DNA from 4 places in the Aeromicrobium sp. P5_D10 genome. Region 4 is predicted to be linked to each of the others. Evidence: riboswitches for the same ligand, from Rfam matches in the RefSeq annotation. Region 4 holds a riboswitch; each other region holds the start of a gene.

Region 1 (2,194 bases), on a different contig from region 4:
GGCGACCGGCTGCACACGCGTCAACCTTGGCACAGCGGCGATCGAGAATCCCGACTGGTGCGCCAAGGTCGTTGGCCAGTACGGCGATCAGATCGCGGTGGGCCTCGACGTACGCGGCACGACGCTGGCTGCCCGTGGCTGGACCGAGGACGGCGGCGACCTGTTCGAGACCCTGGCGCGCCTGGATCGCGACGGCTGCGCCCGCTACGTCGTCACCGACGTGACCAAGGACGGCACGCTGACCGGGCCCAACCTCGACCTGTTGCGTCAGGTGTGCGCCGTGACCGATAAGCCCGTCGTCGCCTCGGGCGGCGTGTCGAGCCTGCAGGACCTGCGTGACATCGCGACGCTTGCCGACCTCGGCGTCGAAGGGTCCATCATCGGCAAGGCGTTGTACGCCGGTGCGTTCACCCTGCCCGAAGCCCTCGCCGCGGTACGCGAGGTCTGAACCCATGGCGTCGGGCGCGGAGATCTGGTCGGGCTTCTCGGCCGATCCTCGCGAGCCGGACGCTGCGCTGCTCAGGGCGACCGATGCCGACCGCGATCATGCCGTCACGGTGCTGCGCGACGCCTATGCCGACGGCAGGCTGACCCGCGACGAGTTCGAGGCACGGAGTGCCGATGTCCTGGGCACCCGCCTCGTGGGCGGGCTTGCAGCGTTGCTGACCGACCTGGTCGTGGCGACCCCCGCCCCGGTCGTGAGGCAGGCGGCCAACCGTTCCAGCCTGCAGGTCCAGGCGGTGACCCAGTACCAGCGCGATCTGCGCGACGCCCGCAATGGGTGGATCTTCGTGTCCGGGCTGTGCGTGGCGATCTGGGGTGCCACGAGTATCGCGAGCGGCGGGCTGTTGTTCTTCTGGCCGATCTTCCCGAGCCTCGGCGTGGGGATCGGCTACTTCTCGATGCGGCTGAACCGCGAGTCGCGGATCGAGGCGATCGAGGACAAGATCGCTGCCAAGCGTCGTCGTCGGCGCGGGCTGGGATAGGACGTCGGTCACATCAGGACCTGACTACGCGGGAATGCGTTAAGGTCCGTTCTTGAGTCACGGAAATCGTGACTTGCTGTAACCAGTTGCACTCGTGCTGGGGGAAGTCGGTGAGAATCCGGCGCTGTCCCGCAACCGTGTGTGGCGTGAGCGATCGCGCCACGAGTCGGAGTACCTGTCACGAGGGTGTCTGGCCAAGTCCTGCCGCGGAAAGCGGGACATGGCCGAATCGTTCTCCGATTCGATAACAGCTCCGCGCCAGATTCTCTGACGCGGAGTTTTGTGTCGATCGGGACGTTTTCTCTGCCATGCCTTACCTCTGCGGGGTCCGAGCAAGGAGAGAATTCATGGGATCCCGGTCCATCATCGAAAGACGGCGTCGCAGCCGAGTGGGAGCAGCGCTGATCAGCGCGTTCACCACACTTGCCCTCGTGCTGGGGCTGGCTCCGGCCGCCCAAGCAGCAAGCGACATATCGGTCTACGTGACCTTCGAGGGCTACAACATCGGTCAGGGCTACTACGTCGAGCCGGTCAAGGTGACGGTCCCGGAGGGCTCGACGGCCGCGGCTGTCACCGAGAGCGTCCTGGATGAGACATCGCACCAGTTCACCGCGTTGGACGCTGGGGATACCAGCAGCGCGGGCTGGTACCTGTCGGGCGTCAAGGGCTTCGACAAGGGAACCGCGAACGTTCCGTCGTACATCACGAGCCAGCCGGGATTCGAGCTGACCGGCACCGACGGAGACGCGTACCTCGGCACGCCCGACTACAACTCCATGTCTGGCTGGATGTACACGGTCAACAACGTGACGGCCCAGGTCGGTGCGGGTGCACTGACTCTGCACGATGGTGACGTCATGCGGTGGCAGTTCACGCTGTACGGCTATGGCTGCGACCTCGGCCTGGCAGATTCTTGCTGGGAGAGTGAGTCCTACTTCTCCCAAGTCGACAAGACCGATCTGATCAGGGGCATCGGCAAGGGCAAGACCGCAACGGCTACTGACGCAGAACTTGCCACGGCCAGGACGACGGCCGTGAATCCCACTGCCACGCAGCAGCAGGTCACCGCTTCGCTCACAGCACTGAACACCGCGGACCCAGCTTCTTCGTGGGTTCGGCTCACCACGACTGCACAGGGTCAGTTCCTGACCAAGCTGCGCGAGAAGCTGGTCAGCGACTTCGGCCAGACCGCAGGCGACTACGACTAC
Region 2 (2,194 bases), on a different contig from region 4:
CGTCAGCGCTTTGGGCCGCCAGGCAGGTGTGCTGGCAGAGACGACCGATTCGTTGCTCGCACTGGTAGGCGGCGCAGGCTGCTGGGCCGGAGCATCTTGAGGTTCGGCCGGTGCAGAGTCGTCACTAGGACCGTCAGGCTGATCGCCCCCATCCTCGCTCTCACCCGGTGGCGAGGGCTCAGGCTCCGGTTCCGGTTCGGGCTCCGGCGGCGGTTCAGGAGGGAGTTCCTCATCACCCAGGATCTGGTCGAGCAACTCCTCATCGAGGCCCGGAGCGTCGAACGGATTACGACGCCGACGGTGCGGCAGTGCCAACAACGCTGCGCGGCGGATGTCTTCGCGTGCCACCTCGTCCCGTCCGTTCCAGGCAGCGTGGGCGACAGCGGTTCGGGCGGTCACGATATCGGCGCGCAGACCGTCGACCTCGAATGCCGCGCACACTTCTGCGATCTTCAACAGCGCCGCGTCGGTGAGTTCCACGAACGGCAACCGAGCCCGAGCTGCGTCGATCCGCTCGGTCAACGCGTGATCAGCGGCCTCGAACTGTTTGACGAATGCAGCGGGGTCCAGATCGAAGCTCATCCGTCGGCGTACGACCTCGGCCCGCAGGTGAGGCTCACGCACCGCCGACACCTCGACCGTCAGACCGAAACGGTCGAGCAGCTGCGGCCGTAGCTCACCTTCCTCGGGGTTCATCGTCCCGATCAGCACGAACCGCGAGGCGTACTCGAGCGAAACGCCGTCACGCTCGACCGTCACTCGGCCCATTGCCGCCGAATCGAGAAGCACGTCGACCAGGTGGTCGTGAAGCAGGTTGACCTCGTCGACATAGAGCAGGCCGCGATGCGCCGCGGCAAGCAGACCGGGTTCGTATTCGACCTTGCCGTGCGAGAGCGCTCGTTCCAGCTGGATCGAACCCAGCACCCGGTCCTCGGTCGCTCCGACCGGCAGTTCGACCAGCCGGGCGGGCCTCACCGTCGTCGGGTGATCGGATGCGAACGGGCCGTCGGGTGAGGCCCCGGCAGCGTCGGCCGGATCGATCGAGAACCGGTCCGCGGCGAACACCTCGACCGGCGGGAGGACCCCGGTCATGGCCCGCACCGTGGTCGACTTCGCCGTACCCTTCTCGCCACGCACCAGGACGCCGCCGATGTGGGGCGAGACCGCATTGAGGATCAGGGCCAGGCCCATGTCGTCGAGCGCATCGCTCTGACAGCCGAGTACGGCAGAAAAGGGATATTGCAGTGGCATGGAGGCTCCCGCTCGATTCGCCGTCGGCTGATTACGCCGAAACTGTGGTCAGGCGCGGGGCCGGTCTTCGGACTTATCAAGTCCCCCAGATTGCAGGGGCCTGACTCACCGCAGCGGGCCTGTGTCGGACTCTCACCGACTTCCCAGATTCTCCCCTCAGATCTTCCGCACCGTTTCCGATGCCTGGACCCTTGGGGCACCTCGTGCCGCTCATGACGATAGCGTGGCGAGCAATGTTGGCCACCGATCCCCCCTCTGCTTCGACATCTCTGAGCGTCATCGGCATCGGCGCGGGCGGCTGGGACGATCTGCCCCAGGCGCATCGACGAATCGTCCTCGGAGCCGCAGTGCTGATCGGCGGCGGACGTCATCTGTCGATGGTTCCGTCAGTCACCGGGCAGCGCCGCGAGACCTGGCCTTCGCCCCTTCGCGAGCAGCTCGCCCCGTTCATCGCGGATCTCGTGAGCGGACCGGTCGTTGCGCTTGCCTCCGGCGATCCTCTGATTTCTGGCATCGGCACGACACTGATCGATCTTCTGGGAGCCGATCACGTGACAGTGCACCCCGCTGTCTCCTCGGTGTCCTTGGCACGGGCCCGGCTCGGCTGGTCGTCCGAGTCCTGTGTCGTGGTCAGCGTCGTAGGACGTGACCCGGCCCGAATCCTGCGCGAACTGGCGCCGGGTCGACGTCTGATCGTGCTGTCGTCAGATCAGGACACCCCCGGACGGATCGCTGCACTCCTCGTCGAGACCGACTACGGCGACAGCACCCTGCAAGTCCTCGGCAACCTCGGCTCAGCGGAGGAAACGCATGTCACCGCCAGCGCCCAAGCCTGGTGCGATACGGCTCCCCGGCTCAACATCATCGGAATCGAGCTGTCGGGCCCGCGCAAGATGGGCTGGACGACAGGACTGCCCGACGACGTCTTCGACAACGACGGCCA
Region 3 (2,194 bases), on a different contig from region 4:
CGTGCGCGGCAGGCGCAGCTCCCAGACGATGCCGTCGCGGATGCGTGACACGCCTGCGTCACCCCATCCGAGGTGCTGGCCGACCACGGCAAACACCTCGCCGACTGAGAGATCGGCCGGGCCGATCGTGATCGCCACGGCGATCGACAGCGCCAGCGCCGTGAGGCCCACCGCCCAGAACGCCCCGCGGGCACCCCGGACCGCGAGCGTCGGATCGGCCTGGTTCAACGCGTGAGCCCGAGCTCGGCCAGCGCCTTGGAGAGCTTCTCGGTGCCGTCGACCGTGCGGATCGAGGGGTTCATGTCAGCGCCGTTCATGATGACGTAGCGCTTGTTGCGCACTGCCGTCAGGCGCTTGGTGACCGGGTTGGACTCGAGGAACTTGATCTTGTCCTCCAGCTTGTCACCGGTCTGGGACTTGCGGCGCAGGTCGCCGAGCACGATGACGGTGGGGTCTCGGTCGAGGACGCTCTCCCAGCTGACCTGGGGCCACTCGGTGACCGTGTCGTCGAAGACGTTCTCGACGCCGACGGTGCGCGACATGACGCCGGGCGAGCCGTTGGCTCCGGCCATGTAAGGCAGCTCGGTGTTGGCGAACCAGTACGCGATGGACACGTCGCTCTTCGGGGCGTTCTCGGTGGCCTTGGCCATGCGGGACTTGAGCTCGGCGATCAGCTTCTCGCCGCGGGACGAGACGTCGAAGATCTGGGCGAGGTCGGTGATCTCCTGGTAGATGACGTCCATCTCGAGCGGGTGTTCGCGGGGTCCATCGCCGCTCTCGTCGGTGCGACCGTCGCAGTGCGACGGGGCGACGTACGTGGGCACGCCCAGCTTGGCGTACTGCGCACGCCGGTCAGGGTCCTCGTCGTTGAGGGAGCCGCCGAATGACGCCGTCACGATGTCGGGCTCCTCCTGCAGCACTCTCTCGTAGGAGACGGCATTGTCACCGAGGCGGGGAACCGTGGCATTGGCCTTTGCCAGGTTGGGGCGGATCTCGTCGGTCCAGGTCGAGGTGCCGACCATGCGGTCGCCCAGGCCGAGAGAGAGCAGGATCTCGGTCGATCCCTGGTTGACCGAGACGGCACGCTGCGGTGCCGCCTCGATGGTCACGTCGGTGCCGCAGTTGTCCTTGAGCGTGAGCGGGTAGGTCGTGCTGCCTTCGCCCGCTCCCGGGGTCGAGGCGTCGCGGTCGGATGACTCACTGGTTCCGCAGGCGGTGAGGACGGAGGCGGCAAGCCCGGCGCAGAGCGCCCAGGCGGCAGAGCGCGTGAAGGAAGGAAAAGACACGTGATTCCTGTGATCTGAGGCTCTTGCGCGGAGCCTGACGAATGATCCGGCCGACATGAGTCGACCGCAAACCAGCAGGTCTTCGGACTCGGGTTCGACCGGATGGTGGCGCCTTCCCAGATCTTGCGATCCAGTGGCGATGCCACCTCCGTCCCCCTCACCGCTGCGCGTCAGCTCCGGAGTCACACCGGATTCCCTGACCCAAACGAATGGGTACGACTGGTTCGCTGGCAGCCTAGCAAGGGCTCGACTCGCCCGGTCTCGGGGTTCTCCTGACCATGCCTGGAGCGAACTGCAGGACGTGGCGTCGTCGAGTCAGACGGTCTCGTTCGACAGGAGCGGTTGTACCGCGAGGGCAACACGCAGTGAGAGATTCTCGGGGTCGATCGGATGCCCCAGAATTCCTTCGATGCGTCGGATGCGCTGGGTCACGGTGTTCGCATGCACTCCCAGCCTCCGCCCACATCGTGAAGGGCTCCCCGAGGTGTTCAGGAAGTGTCGCATCGTCACCAGAAGCCTGTCGCGGCCCTCGTGCTGCAGCAACGGGCCGAGTTGATCCTCCACGAACCGGCGAGCCAGATCATCACGTTGGGAAGCCAGAATCTCGACTGCCGCATCTGGGAAACACGCGACGCGGCCCGGCGAAACGGGCATTCGCGCGGTCAACAGCGCTTCGTCGTGGGTGTGTCGAAAGCCGTCAATCCCGGCGCGGGCAGCGCCGAAGGCCACGCCGACGCCGGGTGGAAGCTCGATTTCGCGCAGCCGGTCGTACGACGACGCCGAAATGGGTGTGAACCATCCGTGCACGCTCGACACCCCGGCCGGCACCGCGAGGTGTTGGCGAGCAAGACCGGCAATACGCCGCCGCACGGACTCGCCCACTTGCCCGGCGATGCCCTCGGCGGTTG
Region 4 (2,194 bases):
GACTTCGAAGTCTCCCCACATGCCTCCTACGTGGCCAAGGACATCGGCTCACTGCAGATCGGACGAATCCGGCGGCTGCCGTTCGCGCTCCCCCTCGGATTCCGTATCGCCCAGGATCGGCGAGGAAGTCTGAAGGTCTCGCGCGTCCGCGGACGTATCCGGATGGGTTCGGGCCGGGCCGTCTGGCGATTCGCCGACGACGGTCCGCTGCGATTCCTGAGCGGACGCCGCCCCATGCTGACGCTGGCGGCGAAGCCCTTCCATCTGCTGTTCGGCAGCAGGACGGTGTAGCTCACACCGAGTCAGCGGGTCTGCGTCGACTGTCCGGCAAGCGCCGCAACGGCACCGATGACGATCACGGCCGGCGGTTCGACCTGTTCTCGCTCCATCGTGACGCGCACCTCGTCCAGCGTCGTGAGAATCGTCCGTTCCGATGGGAGGCTGCCATCGCAGATCAATGCGACGGGCGTCTCCGCTCCCATCCCGCCGGCCGTCAGCGCATCGGCGATGTGACCCGCGTTGGCTACACCCATCAAGACGATGATCGTGCCGCCGACGGAAGCCAGAGCCGACCAATCGGTCAGGCTCGACGGATGCCCCGGAGGCACGTGACCCGACACGACCGTGAAACCGTGGACCAAGCCACGATGGGTTGCCGGGATTCCGGCCAGCGCCGGAACCGCGACCGCCGAAGACAGACCCGGAACGACCCTGACCGGAACGCCTGCCTCACGGCAGGCATGAAGCTCCTCGAAACCGCGCCCGAACACGTAACCGTCGCCGCCTTTGAGCCGGACGACTCGCAATCCCTGCTTCGCGCGATCGATCAGCAGCTCATTGATCGCCTCCTGCGGAGTCGTCCGTCCGCGAGGGAACTTGGCCACATCGAGGACTTCGACGCCGGGACGCAACTGCTCCAGCAACGCCAAGGGGGCCAGGTGATCGGCCACCACGACATCGGCGGCCATGAGGGCCTTCAGGCCTGCGACCGTGATCAGTTCGGGGTCGCCGGGCCCGCCGCCCACCAACGTGACACCCGCCATTCCGGGCTCTCCTGCCGCAGGAAGATCGGGCGTCGACAACGTCAAACCAAGCATTGCCCCATTGTCGCCTGCGGCTCGGACGTGACCGGCAACCAGGGCGTCCGACGGCCACCGCTGGTTCTCCCGTAGTCTTCGAGTACGCCCGTGGCGCAGGAACCCGGTGACAATCCGGGGCGGTTCCGCCACTGTGACATCCGACAGGATGAAGCCAGACACTGTTCACGGGACGGTCCGACCAATTGATGGGGCGAGAACCCCTAGGAGGAGCCCGGCACCATGGCCGAGTCGTCTACACGTATTGCCCTGCTGTCCACGTCCGACACCGACTTGCTCTCCGCACGCGCGTCGGGAGCCGACTACCTGTACGCCAACCCATCCCGACCGAACCACACCGAGATGGCCGAGGCCCTCGAGAAGGCCGACCTGATCGTCGCCCGCATCCTCGGCTCCCCGCAGGACCTGTGCTCGGGCTTCTGGCGCATCCGCGACCTCGGCAAGCCGATCGTGGTACTCGGCGGCGAGCAGACCCCGAGCGCCGAGCTGATGGAGCAGTCGACCGTCCCGATCGGCGTCGCGGCCGACGCGCACGTCTACCTCGCCGAGGGCGGCCCAGCCAACCTCGCGCAGCTGCACGCCTTCTTGTCCGACACCGTCCTGCTGACGGGCGTAGGCTTCGAGCCGCCGGCGACGCTGCCCGAGTTTGGGGTGGCCGAGCGCCCGGCCAAGCCGGCGGACCTGCCGCGAATCGGGGTCTTGTATTACCGGGCGCACGAGGCGTCCGGTAACAGCGGCTTCGCGCACTCGCTCGCCGACGCGATCGACGCGACCGGCGAGGCCGCCGGCGTCCCGATCTTCAGCTCATCCCTCCGCGCGGCCCCCGACGCCCTCTTCGACGAGCTGGCGAAGCTCGACGCCCTGATCGTCACGGTGCTCGCGGCGGGCGGCACCAAGCCCGGCACCGTCAGCGCCGGTGGTGACGACGAGTCGTGGGACGTCGCGCGGATGAAGGCGCTCGACATCCCGATCCTGCAGGGTCTGTGCCTGACATCGAGCCGCGAGGACTGGGAGGAGTCCGACGACGGCGTGACGCCACTCGACTCGGCCAACCAGATCGCGATCCCCGAGTTCGACGGACGCATCATCACTGCGCC

The links. A riboswitch is a leader RNA that binds a small molecule or an ion and turns the genes downstream of it on or off. The one in region 4 is predicted to bind cobalamin.
Region 1: it holds a riboswitch for cobalamin, as region 4 does, so the genes downstream of both, ACXJKC_RS18100 (fibronectin type III domain-containing protein) here and cobN (cobaltochelatase subunit CobN) in region 4, are expected to answer to the same signal.
Region 2: it holds a riboswitch for cobalamin, as region 4 does, so the genes downstream of both, ACXJKC_RS14770 (magnesium chelatase subunit D family protein) here and cobN (cobaltochelatase subunit CobN) in region 4, are expected to answer to the same signal.
Region 3: it holds a riboswitch for cobalamin, as region 4 does, so the genes downstream of both, ACXJKC_RS10565 (ABC transporter substrate-binding protein) here and cobN (cobaltochelatase subunit CobN) in region 4, are expected to answer to the same signal.

The regions. Positions count from the first base shown of each region.
Region 1 is NZ_JBFUME010000010.1:92,905-95,098, forward strand. It holds gene priA (bifunctional 1-(5-phosphoribosyl)-5-((5-phosphoribosylamino)methylideneamino)imidazole-4-carboxamide isomerase/phosphoribosylanthranilate isomerase PriA) at 1-448, shown strand, start outside; gene ACXJKC_RS18095 (DUF1707 SHOCT-like domain-containing protein) at 453-986, shown strand; cobalamin riboswitch at 1,039-1,183, shown strand; gene ACXJKC_RS18100 (fibronectin type III domain-containing protein) at 1,334-2,194, shown strand, end outside.
Region 2 is NZ_JBFUME010000006.1:449,120-451,313, reverse strand. It holds gene ACXJKC_RS14770 (magnesium chelatase subunit D family protein) at 1-1,245, opposite strand, end outside; cobalamin riboswitch at 1,307-1,455, opposite strand; gene cbiE (precorrin-6y C5,15-methyltransferase (decarboxylating) subunit CbiE) at 1,485-2,194, shown strand, end outside.
Region 3 is NZ_JBFUME010000005.1:14,716-16,909, reverse strand. It holds gene ACXJKC_RS10570 (FecCD family ABC transporter permease) at 1-228, opposite strand, end outside; gene ACXJKC_RS10565 (ABC transporter substrate-binding protein) at 225-1,286, opposite strand; cobalamin riboswitch at 1,343-1,525, opposite strand; gene ACXJKC_RS10560 (PucR family transcriptional regulator) at 1,602-2,194, opposite strand, start outside.
Region 4 is NZ_JBFUME010000001.1:7,976-10,169, reverse strand. It holds gene ACXJKC_RS00050 (hypothetical protein) at 1-291, shown strand, start outside; gene cobA (uroporphyrinogen-III C-methyltransferase) at 303-1,043, opposite strand; cobalamin riboswitch at 1,153-1,281, shown strand; gene cobN (cobaltochelatase subunit CobN) at 1,320-2,194, shown strand, end outside.